Regions from separate parts of the Marinomonas mediterranea MMB-1 genome, predicted to be linked through region 1. Evidence: predicted binding sites of a transcription regulator. Region 1 holds the regulator's gene; the other holds the start of a gene.
The links. Region 1 encodes FNR, which switches genes on or off when oxygen is low (the NO sensors DNR and NnrR bind a similar motif). Its sites were predicted from a motif close to TTGATNTANATCAA; they were not measured.

Region 1 (6,564 bases):
CTTTGTTGGTAGAGCTCCCCCTCTCACTTTCTTAATCACCAGTTGAACTGCTTTTTTTATTTAATCGATTAAGGAATACAAAATGAAAACTCTTACTTATGTTTCTGCGAAAGAAATTACTGATTTAGTGTGGCCTGAAGTTTCTGAAGCGACAGGCTTATATTCTCCTGCAACGAAAGTGTTTACTGATTTTAATACGAGAATTCCTCGTATTATTGAGCCAACGCTGCGCGCTGACATTCTTGTTAATGTCATGAAAAAAGAGCACGTTAGGATGAAGCTGGTAGTCGATGCGGATAATAAATTCATAGGAGTAGTCAGTCTGGAAGATCTAAGTGATGAAACATTCATCAAGCAGGCTGCACAAGGCTATAGCCGAGAAGAACTTCTTGCTATCGATGTAATGAGAGCGAAAGAAAACCTGCTTGCGCTTTCTTACACTTCATTGAAAGGAGTGGATGTAGAGTCTTTGCTGTTTAGCCAGAGAGAAAATAAGTATCAACACCTTTTGGTTGTGGATGAAGAGTCTCAGGCTATTCGAGGCTTGGTTTCAGCGCATGATATTATTAGGCAATTGAAAATCAATGTAGACCTATCTCGCCCTACTAGCTTCGCAAGGCTTTATGAAGTAATTACAAAAGACTACGCCAACAGCCGTAGACTAAGAGTCGCGTAAATCATTTCTTATTGAGTGGCTCATATATTGAACCACTCGACTGCTGAGATAGTAAAGCGTCATTGTCTTAATTCAGGTGATGGCGCTTTGTGCTTTTATGGTCTTGTGAGTTTTAAAGGCGCCATTTTTTTAAAAGCCGCTACTTTTTCTCAAGCCAATAGAGGAACACCTCTCCTTCTTGAGTTTGTTTTCGCAATGGGTGCCCTAAGAAATTACAAAACTTTGGAATATCCCTTTGTGTCGATGGGTCCGTTGCCAATACTTTAAGTATTTGTCCAGACGCCAATTTTCTCATTTCTGCATGCAGCATCATGACTGGCTCAGGACAGTAAAGGCCCTGTGCATCTAATGTGGCGTGTTCCGCAAAATCCGAATCTACCATTGATTACTTCCCCTTATTAAAGGCAATTCTTTGTTATCCATGTTTGTGTCAATTGGCTTAATTGATGTAAGAGCTGACTTAAGGTTGTATTGTATTTTTTAGCTCTTTTGAAGTCATGATCCGCGCCTTCTACCCAGCGAACATCAACCGTTTCAGGAAGTACTTGCTGCTCAACCCACTCCTGATTGCCCAACGTATCACGATCCCCTTGAAATATGAGGCAAGGCTTAGTGACGGCTGCTAAGTAGCTGAGCCGATGCTTCTCTGTCTTTCGGGCGGGGTAAAATGGAAAGCCAAAACAGACGACGCCTTTTACATTGTGGCTAACGGTTAACTGGGTTGCGATTCTCGCTCCCATCGACTTTCCTATGATGATGCAAGGTTCGTCGGATGGGATCAAACCTTTAACCTCATCGACGAGTTTTTCAAATTTTGGAGGCGGTCGTCTAGAGAGAGTCTCTTCCATCGTTTTCATATAAGAAAGCGTTATCGCTTTTACTTCAAGGCCTGTAGCAGAGCTTAGTTGCTCATTAAGTTCTGTCAGAAACTCACTAGTGTGCCCTGCACCGGCTCCATGCAATAGATAAATTGTGATGTTGTTCATGGTACTCAAAAGAGATTAATAAGAGCGATAAGGTTAAATGTAAATTGTCTCGAATTCCAGAAAAATAGAGTGGGTCTCGCGGAGATACTTTTCCTTAGATTACTATTAATAATTATTGTAAAAATTATACGTATAATTCTTTTAATCTTATTTCACAGCTCTTCACACCAACACCCAAACACCTGCCACAAGAAGCCAAGCTCACTGACGACTAGAACATTCCTTCACCCCTCTCAAATCTGACCACCTTCCAAAATCCGAATAACCAAACTGCAGTTTCCAATACGGAAATCAGTTTATTGACTCAGATCAGAAAACCACTTTTAGGAAAGAGTAAACTAAGTATTAGAAAATTTAATAGGACATACAAATGCTTTGGGATTCTAATCTAATCCAAAAATATAATATTTCCGGTCCGAGATACACATCCTATCCGACCGCACCTCAATTTACGGGTGATGTAAGCAAGATGGAATTGATTGGCAGAATGATGGAAGGATCAAACTTACCTATTAGTTTGTACTTTCATATTCCGTTCTGCGCTCATCTTTGTTACTACTGCGCTTGCAATAAAGTAGTGACTAAAAAATACGACAAAGGTGCAGAATATGTTGAGTTGCTTGCAGAAGAAATGCGTTTGCGCGCACTCATGCTAGATCGAGACAGAAAAGTAACTCAGCTGCATTTGGGAGGTGGAACCCCTACTTTTCTATCTGTCGATAATATGCGCACTCTTTTTAAGCATGTTGAAGAAAATTTCAACTTGGTAAAAGATGATAGCCAGGACTTTAGTATTGAAATTGATCCTAGAGAAGTCGATAACGCTCAACTTGTGCTTCTAAAAGAGTTCGGGTTTAACCGAGTTAGTCTTGGCATACAGGATTTCGATCCTGTCGTGCAAAAAGCAATCCATAGAGAACAAAGTCGAGAGCTTGTCGCAAAAGTGCTCGATGACGTGAGAACAGCGGGATTTAAGTCCGTTAACTTCGATTTAATCTATGGGCTTCCTCATCAGACGACCACCTCATTTATGCAGACTATTGACAGCGTCATTGAATTAAATCCTGAAAGGATTTCCGTATTTAATTATGCTCATCTCCCAAGTCGCTTTGCTGCCCAACGTCGTATAAACGATGAAGACTTACCTTCAGCTGACGAAAAAATGTCTATACTAAAAGAGTCGATCAATGCGCTAATGAGAGCGGGATATCGCTATATAGGCATGGATCACTTCGCAAAGCCAGACGATCCATTAGCCGTTGCCCAAGACAATCACGAATTACAAAGAAATTTTCAAGGATATACGACCAATGCAAATACTGATCTAATTGCCTTCGGCGTGTCAGCAATTAGCAAAATAGATGGAACTTACGTACAAAATCACTCTGATCTTGCACTGTATCAAAATAGCGTTGAGAATGGTCAACTTGCTATAATGAAGGGTTACATCAGCACGCGTGATGATATGATTCGTCATGATGTTATTATGAAGTTAATGTGTGACTTTTGTTTAGATTCGAGAGAAATAAGCACAAAATACCGCCTTAATTTTATGCACTACTTTACCAAAGAAATTGAGGGCCTTGAACAGCTTAAGAAAGACGGCATTGTAAGAATTGATCGAGAGACCGACCATATAATAATAACGGTAACCGCTGTTGGTCGATTACTGGTACGACGAGTATGCATGCTTTTTGACCAGTACCTAAACAAACAAACTACATTTTCAAAAATCATTTGAGATCAGGGAGCGTTCCATGGCGTACACACACACTCAGCAAAACAGATTTAACAGCAAGCTTACTTCTCAATGTCAGAATTGCAGTCTTGCTGCGCTATGCTTGCCCATTGCGTTGGTCGATGAAGACGTTAACCGACTTGATCAAATTATTGAGCGCAAGCGCCCCTTGAAGAAAGGTGAACTACTATTTCGCCAAGGGGAAAAGTTTGACTCAGTATTTGCTGTCAGAACCGGGACCTTAAAAACCTTTAATCTAACAGGAAATGGCGAAGAGCAAATCACAGGCTTTTATTGCCCGAGTGAGCTTTTGGGACTTAGTGGTATTAATAATGACATCTACCCTGTGTCAGCGAAAGCGCTTGAAACGACAACTGTGTGTGAGATCCCCTTTTCTCATCTAGAAGCACTCTCAGAGCAAATCCCATCACTAAAGCGACAGCTATTCAAGATTATGAGCCGCAAAATCTGTAACGATCAAGATATGATGGTATTGCTAGGTAAAAAAAGTGCAGATGAAAAAGTCGCTTCTTTTTTAATTAATTTATCCGATCGCTTTAAGCGCCGAGGCTATTCTGCAACTGCATTTAGACTTTCGATGTCACGCGGAGAAATTGGTAATTATCTCGGCCTAGCTGTCGAAACGGTAAGTCGTGTTATGACCCGCTTTCAGAAAAATGAGCTAATCCAAGTAGAGGGAAAAGAAATTACCTTAATCGATATCGATGAGATGCAAAAACTTGTTGGTAAGAACGAAGATTGTGATAGTATTTTAAAGTTTGAATAAAAGTAAAATGCTAAGGCACCTCTATTTATGCTTTACGATGATTTCTATGTAAAATCTCTAATTCGCACGGTTGAAGACTGGCCAAAACCAGGTATCAGCTTCCGAGACATTACCCCTATTTTTAGCGACCCTAAAGGGATGCGCATGGTGGTAGACGCATACGTACACCGATATATCGATAGTGATATTAGCCATATTGCTTGTATCGATGCTCGTGGTTTTTTGATTGCCTCAGTGTTGGCGTATGAACTTCGCAAGCCGCTTATACTAGTGCGAAAAAAAGGTAAGCTACCAGGCAAGACTATCTCACAATCGTATGCTTTAGAGTACGGTGAAGCCGAGCTTGAGATACAAGAAGGCAGTGTTCACGAAGGTGCACAAGTTTTGTTGTTTGATGACCTAATCGCAACGGGTGGAACGCTTTTCGCTGCTATGTCTTTGCTTAAACAGCAAGGCGCAAATATAAAGGAAGTCGCAGCAATCATCGATTTGCCTGATTTGGGTGGTAGTCAAAAAATACAAGCGTCAGAAACACCTGTATTTGCGTTATGCGCTTACGAAGGTGATTAAAAACACCTCGTAAAATACAGTACAAATAAAAAAGGTGGTCTTTTTAGACCACCTTTTTTATTTCTTTAGCCAAACAGCGCACTTACATTACAGCGACCTTTAAACTGACGCCACGTTAAGCTGCAAGCCTATTGAGCTTCCGCTGAATTAAAAGTCTGCCACAACACCTAGACCAATACCTTGGTTCATATCAACGGCATCATTTCGATTATCAAATTCGACACTGGTTTGTCCGTAACGAAGGAAAACACGAGCATTTTTCAATGTTTTGTATTCACCACGCACTTCGCCTTGCCATAGGTTTTCAACATTCTCAAAAGAAAGTACTTCTGGTGAGTAATACAATGAGCCGTATAGGCTAAAACGGTTTGCCTTTGGAAAAGTGTAGCGATAAAAGCCACCTAGACCGACTGCAACACCCGTATCATCTCCACCTGCATCGGCATCAACGGCAATAAAACGTACACCTAAACCAATTTGAAGCGGATAATCTTTACTTGTCTCAATGTCTTCAATATGAGCACCAACGTAACCGTATGATCCATCGTCAGTATGGTACATACCGCCAACATCCAAAAAGTAAGTCTGCTGACTAAGACTTACGTCTACTTTAACTGATTCATTTGATAAGCTGCCTTCGAATGTGTTTGCATTCGCTGCGGTTGCAAAAAGACTTGCTGCAATAATGGCGGCAAATTTTGTACGCATAATCTCAATCCTATAACGACACAATATTCAGTTTTTTTAACGCGTCTTCAGACTGCGTTAATCCTTTAAAATCAAACAACTCTGTATCTGCAAGATGTGATGGAACAACATTCTTGATGGCAGTAAACATAGTGTCTGTACGACCGGGATATTGTTTTTCCCAGTTCTGGAGCATTTCTTTGACAACTTGTCTTTGCAAATTCTCCTGAGAACCACAAAGATTACAAGGAATAATCGGAAAAGACTTATAATCGGCGAATTTCTCGATGTCTTCTTCCTTGCAATAAGCAAGCGGTCTGATAACAACATGCTTACCATCGTCGCTTAATAGCTTCGGAGGCATGCTTTTTAATTTACCACCAAAAAACATATTTAAGAACAATGTCTCTAGAATATCATCCCTATGATGGCCAAGCGCTATCTTAGTCGCGCCAATTTCTTCGGCAAATCCATAAAGTGAACCACGACGAAGTCTTGAGCAAAGACCACACGTCGTCTTACCCTCGGGAACCACTTCTTTAACAATGCTATACGTATCGCGCTCTAAGATATGGAAGTTCACTCCAATATCTTCAAGGTATTTCGGTAAAATATGCTCAGGAAAACCAGGCTGCTTTTGATCTAGGTTAACAGCAACAATCTCAAACTCAATTGGCGCGCTCGCCTGAAGGTTCAAGAGAATCTCAAGCATAGTGTACGAGTCTTTACCACCAGATAGGCAGACCATGACTTTGTCGCCGTCTTCAATCATATTGAAGTCAGAAATTGCTTGCCCCGTGAGTCTTCGGAGGCGTTTTTGGAGCTTATTCAACTCAACTTTATTTTTCGGGTCTTGAGACAAATCCATCACTAATAATCGCTATAAAATTAACGCCGCTATATTACTACATTCACTTCTTGGGTGCTATTTATCAAAAGCAAATTCTAAGTCATTGCCTGCTAGCGAAACCTACTTTTTACACCTCTTCCGCCTGACGTTTTTTGATTGTCCCCGTATATTTTAAGGTCGTTCGACATTTTCTACACATGTACTCCGTACCTTTACGCGCCCTACTATGTCGGTGCGCTGTAAATTCGTGTACTGAACAAGCGCAACGGT
Region 2 (6,564 bases), 2.2 Mb from region 1:
AGACAAGCCTATGACAGTAACCAGCATCAAGAACCAATCGATATCGCCACGGGCAGCTAGAAAAAAGCCGCCCGCAACCGAAATCAAATTGCCCATAATGATGCCGGGCTTCGTGACCTTTAGATAACGGTCAAAAACAGAATGACCGTTATCTTTTTGCGAGGATAAAGTTCGCTTAGTCATCAATACTGCCTAGTACATCATCATCAATACAGATTCGTAGATAATCCAAATAGACAATGCTACGACCATAATGATAATAATGGCGGTAAAGATGAAGGACAACGTATCCAGCTTACCTTCTTTCGTAAAGTTCAAGTGCAAGAAGTACTTCAAATGTACGAAGATCTGAACAACGGCTGTTACAACAATAACAGCGAACAAAGTTGCGCGATCGAAAGCACTTGTCATAACGGCCCAGAAAGGAATGACGGTCAAAACAACCGACAATACAAAGCCAACGACATATGAACTTACGCTACCGTGAGCGTCATGTGAATCGTGATCATGCTGACTCATTTACATAGCTCCCATTAAGTAGACGAAAGAGAATACACAAATCCAGATAACGTCTAGGAAATGCCAGAACAAGCTTAAGCAGCTTAAGCGAGTCACTGTGCGGCTTTCTAGCCCGCCTTTAGATACTTCGCAGAACATCACGATGATCCAAATCATACCAGCGGTAACGTGGAATCCGTGAAGGCCAACTAATGAGAAGAAGGCTGTCAGGAATGCACTCTTATCAGGACCGTGCCCAGCGTGGATCAAGTGATGGAATTCATAGACTTCCAAGCCTAGGAAGACTGCACCAAAGACAAAAGTGACCGCTAACCAAAATAGCGTGCCGCCTTTATTCTTTTTGTAAGCGCTAATCATCGCAAAGCCGAACGTAATCGAACTAAACAACAGTGCAGCAGTACCGCCACCAACCAATGTTAAGTCGAAAATATCCTTACCTGATACTCCGCCTGCAGTGTTCATAAAGAGCACTGCATATGTAGCGAAGAAACATGAGAACAGAATGCAGTCTGTCATCAGGTAGATCCAGAAACCGAACGTGGTATTACGACCGGTATCGTGGTGCTCTTCGTGGTGCGCATCAGCATGCGCAGACATGTTAGTACTCATGATTACCCCTTAGCCACGTTGTCCAGGTGAGCGTTCTCGATACGAGCCACTTCATCTGGTTGTACGTAGTAGTCAGTATCTTTCGCGTAAGCACGCATGATAAAGGCTACGATTAGACCGATGAAACTTGCACCCGCTAACCACCAAATGTGCCAGATCATAGCGAAACCAAATGCCGTTGCGATTGCACCCATAATTGGGCCAGCATTTGTGTTGCTTGGCATATGAATAGGCTCATAACTTTCTTCGCGCTTGTACGCGGTGCCTTTTTCTTTCATGTCAGTAAACGTATCGATGTCGTCAACATGTGGAATTTTAGCGAAGTTATAGAACTGTGGCGGAGAAGACAAAGACCATTCCAACGTGTGGCCATTCCATGGATCGCCCGTTTTGTCCAAGTTCTTGTCTTTTTGAATAAAACCAAGAATAAGTTGAACAAACTGAGCAGCAATACCCAATGCAATGATGAACGCACCGCCAGCTGCAATGTATAGCCAGATGTTCCAGTCAGGGTTATCCGTGTGGTTTAGACGACGAGTCATACCTAGGAAACCAAGTACATACAAAGGCATGAAAGCGACGAAGAAACCAATGAACCAACACCAGAAAGAGAACTTACCGATCTTAGGATTCAAGTGGAAGCCCATTGCTTTAGGGAACCAGAATGCAAAACCTGCAAGGTAACCGAATACCGCACCACCAATAATCGTGTTATGGAAGTGGGCAATTAGGAACAAGCTGTTATGCAATACATAGTCAGCACCAGGAATCGCTAGTAGAACGCCCGTCATACCACCAACAGAGAAGGTGATGATGAAACCGATTGTCCAAAGCATTGGCGGTTCCATACGAACACGACCTTTGTACATGGTAAACAACCAGTTGAACAACTTCACACCTGTTGGTACGGCAATGATCATGGTCATAATACCGAAGAAGGCGTTAACGCTCGCACTGGATCCCATCGTGAAGAAGTGATGCAACCATACGATAAAGCCAAGGATGGAAATCGCGCCACTGGCGTATACCATCGACTTGTAGCCGAACAATCGCTTACCGGTATACGTCGAAACAATTTCCGAGAAGATACCAAACGCTGGCAATACCAGAATGTATACTTCTGGGTGACCCCAAGCCCAAAACAGGTTGATGTACATCATTGAGTTTCCACCTAAATCATTCGTGAAGAAGTGGAAATCAAGATAACGATCAAGCGTTAGCATCGCTAGCGCTGCTGTTAAGATAGGGAAAGATGCAACGATCAGTACGTTGGCCCAAGTACAGGTCCAAGTAAAAATCGGCATTTGCATTAGTTTCATGCCTGGTGCACGCATCTTGATAACAGTTACCAAGAAGTTAACACCCGTTAGCGTTGTACCGATACCAGATATCTGGAGAGCCCAGATATAGTAGTCGACCCCGACACCGGGACTGAATTCAAGACCAGACAATGGCGGATAAGCTACCCAACCCGTCATGGCAAATTCACCAAGCCCCAAAGAGATGTTTACTAGAACAGCACCTGAAACGGCTAGCCAGAATGACAAGTTGTTCAGGAATGGGAATGCCACATCTCGTGCGCCAATTTGCAACGGTACAACAATGTTCATCAAACCGATCATAAATGGCATCGCCATAAAGATGATCATGATAACACCGTGTGCGGTGAAAATTTGGTCATAGTGATGAGGAGGCAGATAACCCTCGCTACCATTCGTCGCCACAGCAAGCTGTGTACGCATCATGATGGCGTCAGCAAAACCACGGATCAGCATCACGAACGCGAGAATGATGTACATGATACCTAGACGTTTATGGTCAACAGACGTTAACCATTCGCGCCATAGCCATCCCCACTTTTGCAATTTAGTGATAAGGCCAAACAAGGCCGCACCACCGATCGCAATCACGATCAACGTACCGATAACGATAGGATCGTGTGGGATTGAATCCCAGGATAGTTTACCTAACAAGTTCATTAGTGAGACGCCTCTTCAGTTTTAGGGGCTATACGCTCAGGCAGCACAACACCTTCCGGTTTTGTTGCGCCGTATTCAGGCTTACCGTAGAAATCGATACGACCCATATCGCCCATGTATTCCCAGATGATGTCGAAGAACAAACCATCTTTCACAGTACCGAAATACTCAACAGGGTGATATTCAGTCGGTTCAACAAGTTGCTCATAGCGCTCAGTTGTAAGCGCTTCACCACTTGCTTTTACCTTCTCAACCCAAGCGTTGAAGTCTTCTTTCGTTGGCGTTGCAATTGCTTTGAACTTCATGCCAGTGAAACCATGACCAGAGTAGTTCGCAGAAAGTCCGTCGAACGTACCTGCTTCATTAGCAATCAGGTGCAGTTTGGTTTCCATGCCCGCCATTGAGTAGATTTGACTACCCAGTTGCGGAATGAAGAAAGAGTTCATAGTACCTGCAGAAGTAATCTTAAACTCAACTGGCACATCTTTAGGGAAAGCCAGTTCATTGACAGTCGCAATACCTAGATCTGGATAAATGAACAACCATTTCCAGTTCATAGACACGACTTCAACCGTCATGTGATCTTCGTCAGATTCAATGGGTTTATATGGGTTCAACGCATGCGTTGATTTGTAAGTGATAACCGCCAAAATAACGATAATGACGATTGGAATACCCCATACAACAGCTTCGATTTTAGTAGAGTGGTCCCACTTTGGTTCGTAAGCCTCACCACTGCCTTCGCGGTATTTCCATGCGAAGTAAAGCGTCATAAGGATTACTGGGATAACTACAAGCAGCATCAGGATAGTCGCTGTAATGATCAGCTCTTTCTCCTGAGCACCGATTGAGCCTTTCGGGTCCAGCACTCCACCTTGACAGCCTGCTAGCAATGCTACCAATGCCGCCAACGCGATTTTACTTAAGTTACGAGTTAACAAGAGATTCATCCTCTAACCCTATTATTTACAAAGGCTGCAAACCTAAAGGATTGCAGGCGTTCGGTCCGACCGGTAGCCGGAAACTTCCAAACCCAACGTAACACCTCATTTCATTCATCCTATATAAAAACGCCATAAAGGATGATCCAGATCACATAGGGAATGATTATTCCTTATACGAACTGAATAGAAATTTGGTACACGTTAAGCGGAAAAAGGTGGCGCTCGGGTGGAATGTAGCCTTCGATGAAAAGAGGGTTTTACCTCTTCATTTAGCACTACATATCCCACACTTTCAAATGGTTGAAAGAGCGCAATTTGCTCGCTGTTCATGACGAACCAGCAAACAAACATAAATAGGCTGATGACACCCCAGAAAATGTACAGGGCGTATATAGGAATGTCCTTAAGGACACTATGGAAGAAATCACTGGGGTCATAAAAGCCGCAATGAGGAAATATGATCAAGTTGGCCGTAACAACAGCATATACAAATGCATACAGGCGAGCGCCCCACTTCGCATTGCGAAGGGGCTGAATCCACTCGTTTGTGCTGCTCTGCATGAATGTATTCGCCATAATAGCTCTCACGACCTACTCTAAACTCTGTCCGCGACAAATTTCCGTTAATTGTTTGAATAATTTGATTTACGGAATTTATTTCGAGGAAGTGTACACATTTGTCGCCATTTGCTCCAGTTAAGATTTGAATATTGCGGCTTTTTCGTGCGTTTTTATTCGTAAACAGACCAAATTACACTTAATTGTTAAGACACTTAAAAAAACACATGAAAAAGTTTCAACAATATTGCGTTTCTATGTAACAATATTTTAGATATGTTATGACATAACATTTAACGTTAAATTTACGCCTCTAACTCTGTTTGATATTTATACAGAATTAGATACGATCTTTTTTCAATAAGGGTTTACCAAAAATGTCTTTTAAAAAGATGAATGCGGCACTAGCCAGCTTAATCATTCTCTTCGCATCAAATGCTCACGCCGAAGCGCCGACTCCTGAGAATACTATCAAGGTTAACGCAGCCTTTGAATTTAACAGTATCGATCCGTCCGTTAGCGGCTATTTATATACACGCATGCAGGTTTTAGAGACATTAATCGATGTCGATGCCGACGGAAAGTTACAAGCAGGACTTGCCACCTCTTGGTCAACCTCTCGTGATGGGCTGACATGGCGTTTGCAACTCCGCGATGACGTTCTTTTCCATAATGGTGACGCTATGACAGCGAAAGACGTCGTCAGTAGCCTCAACGTTGCAAAAAGAAAGCAAGGCCCACTTCGTTCTGCTCCTATCGCCGATATAAGCATGGGCGACACAGCACAAGAAGTCGTTATTACTTTAACAACACCTTATAAAGTACTTGGCGCTGCCTTGGCGCATTATTCTGCCTCTATTCTTCCTGCTGGAAAATACAACTTCGAAGACAAGTTGACCGAGCTAGTGGGAACAGGACCTTACAAACTTTATGAATTTAAGCCACCTCACAAACTGGTCGTAGAAAAATTTGATCAGTATTGGGGACAAATGGCCTCAATGCCTTTCGCGAGCTATTTAACGGGACACCGCGCAGAAGCTCGCGTACTTCAGGCTCGTAGTGGACAATCGGATATCGTCTTTGGCTTGGACCCAGCGGCAGCTCCAATGCTAGCTCGATCAAATAAAGTCGAGATTATTAAATCGAAACTACCGCGTACACTTGTACTGAAGGTCAATGCTGCCCACCCTTACCTAAAAGAGATTGAAGCTCGTCAAGCGCTAAGCATGGCAATTGAGCGTAAGGGTATTTCTATGGCCGTTCTTAGAACGCCAGATTCAGCAACCACTCAATTGCTGCCGCCTTCAATGTCCGATTGGCATATCTCTGACGCGCCTAGCTTAGACAAAAACCTAGACAAAGCGCGTGCGCTTCTTGAGCAAATTGGCTGGAAACGAAACAGCGATGGTATGTTTGAGCGCGATGGCAAGCCATTCGCACTTCGTCTAATTACGTATGCAGATCGCCCAGAATTAACCACGGTTGCTACTGCACTGCAAGCACAATGGAAAAAGCTTGGCGTTGACTTGAAAGTGGACATCACCAACTCCAGTGCGATTCCAGCAGGACATCAAGATGGAACACTGAACCTAGCACTTATTGCCCGTAATTACGGTTTTATTGTTGACCCTCTGTTAACACTGATTAAAGACTTCGGACAAGAATCAGGTGGCGATTGGGGGTCAATGAACTGGCACAATCCGCAAATTCAAGTCGCGCTTAAAGGTTTGGTAAACGAAAATAACCCTGATCGTTACCGAGCAACCGCTCAAGCCTTTGCTGAAGCCGTCGCTACAGAATTGCCTGTCATTCCGATTGCTTCTTACACTCAACAGACGTCCGTTAATAAACGCATTGAAGGCTTTCGTTTTGATCCATTCGAACGTAACTTCTACCTGAACAAGATAACCATTAAGTAACCTATGAAAGACCTGTTATTTAAACGTTGTATACAG

Region 2: cyoA (ubiquinol oxidase subunit II) is a predicted target of FNR. The motif match lies at 4,190-4,203, and genes of this name have one in related genera.

The regions. Positions count from the first base shown of each region.
Region 1 is NC_015276.1:2,375,802-2,382,365, reverse strand. Features, by position in the region: gene MARME_RS10915 (hypothetical protein) at 1-46, shown strand, start outside; gene MARME_RS10910 (CBS domain-containing protein) at 83-676, shown strand; gene tusA (sulfurtransferase TusA) at 816-1,058, opposite strand; gene MARME_RS10900 (alpha/beta family hydrolase) at 1,075-1,662, opposite strand; gene hemN (oxygen-independent coproporphyrinogen III oxidase) at 2,033-3,403, shown strand; gene fnr (fumarate/nitrate reduction transcriptional regulator Fnr) at 3,420-4,187, shown strand; gene MARME_RS10885 (adenine phosphoribosyltransferase) at 4,215-4,757, shown strand; gene MARME_RS10880 (YfaZ family outer membrane protein) at 4,905-5,465, opposite strand; gene ttcA (tRNA 2-thiocytidine(32) synthetase TtcA) at 5,476-6,312, opposite strand; gene MARME_RS10870 (SprT family zinc-dependent metalloprotease) at 6,422-6,564, opposite strand, start outside.
Region 2 is NC_015276.1:157,955-164,518, reverse strand. Features, by position in the region: gene cyoE (heme o synthase) at 1-183, opposite strand, end outside; gene cyoD (cytochrome o ubiquinol oxidase subunit IV) at 193-519, opposite strand; gene cyoC (cytochrome o ubiquinol oxidase subunit III) at 520-1,128, opposite strand; gene cyoB (cytochrome o ubiquinol oxidase subunit I) at 1,131-3,107, opposite strand; gene cyoA (ubiquinol oxidase subunit II) at 3,107-4,057, opposite strand; gene MARME_RS00730 (hypothetical protein) at 4,253-4,627, opposite strand; gene MARME_RS00725 (ABC transporter substrate-binding protein) at 4,987-6,528, shown strand; gene MARME_RS00720 (ABC transporter permease) at 6,532-6,564, shown strand, end outside.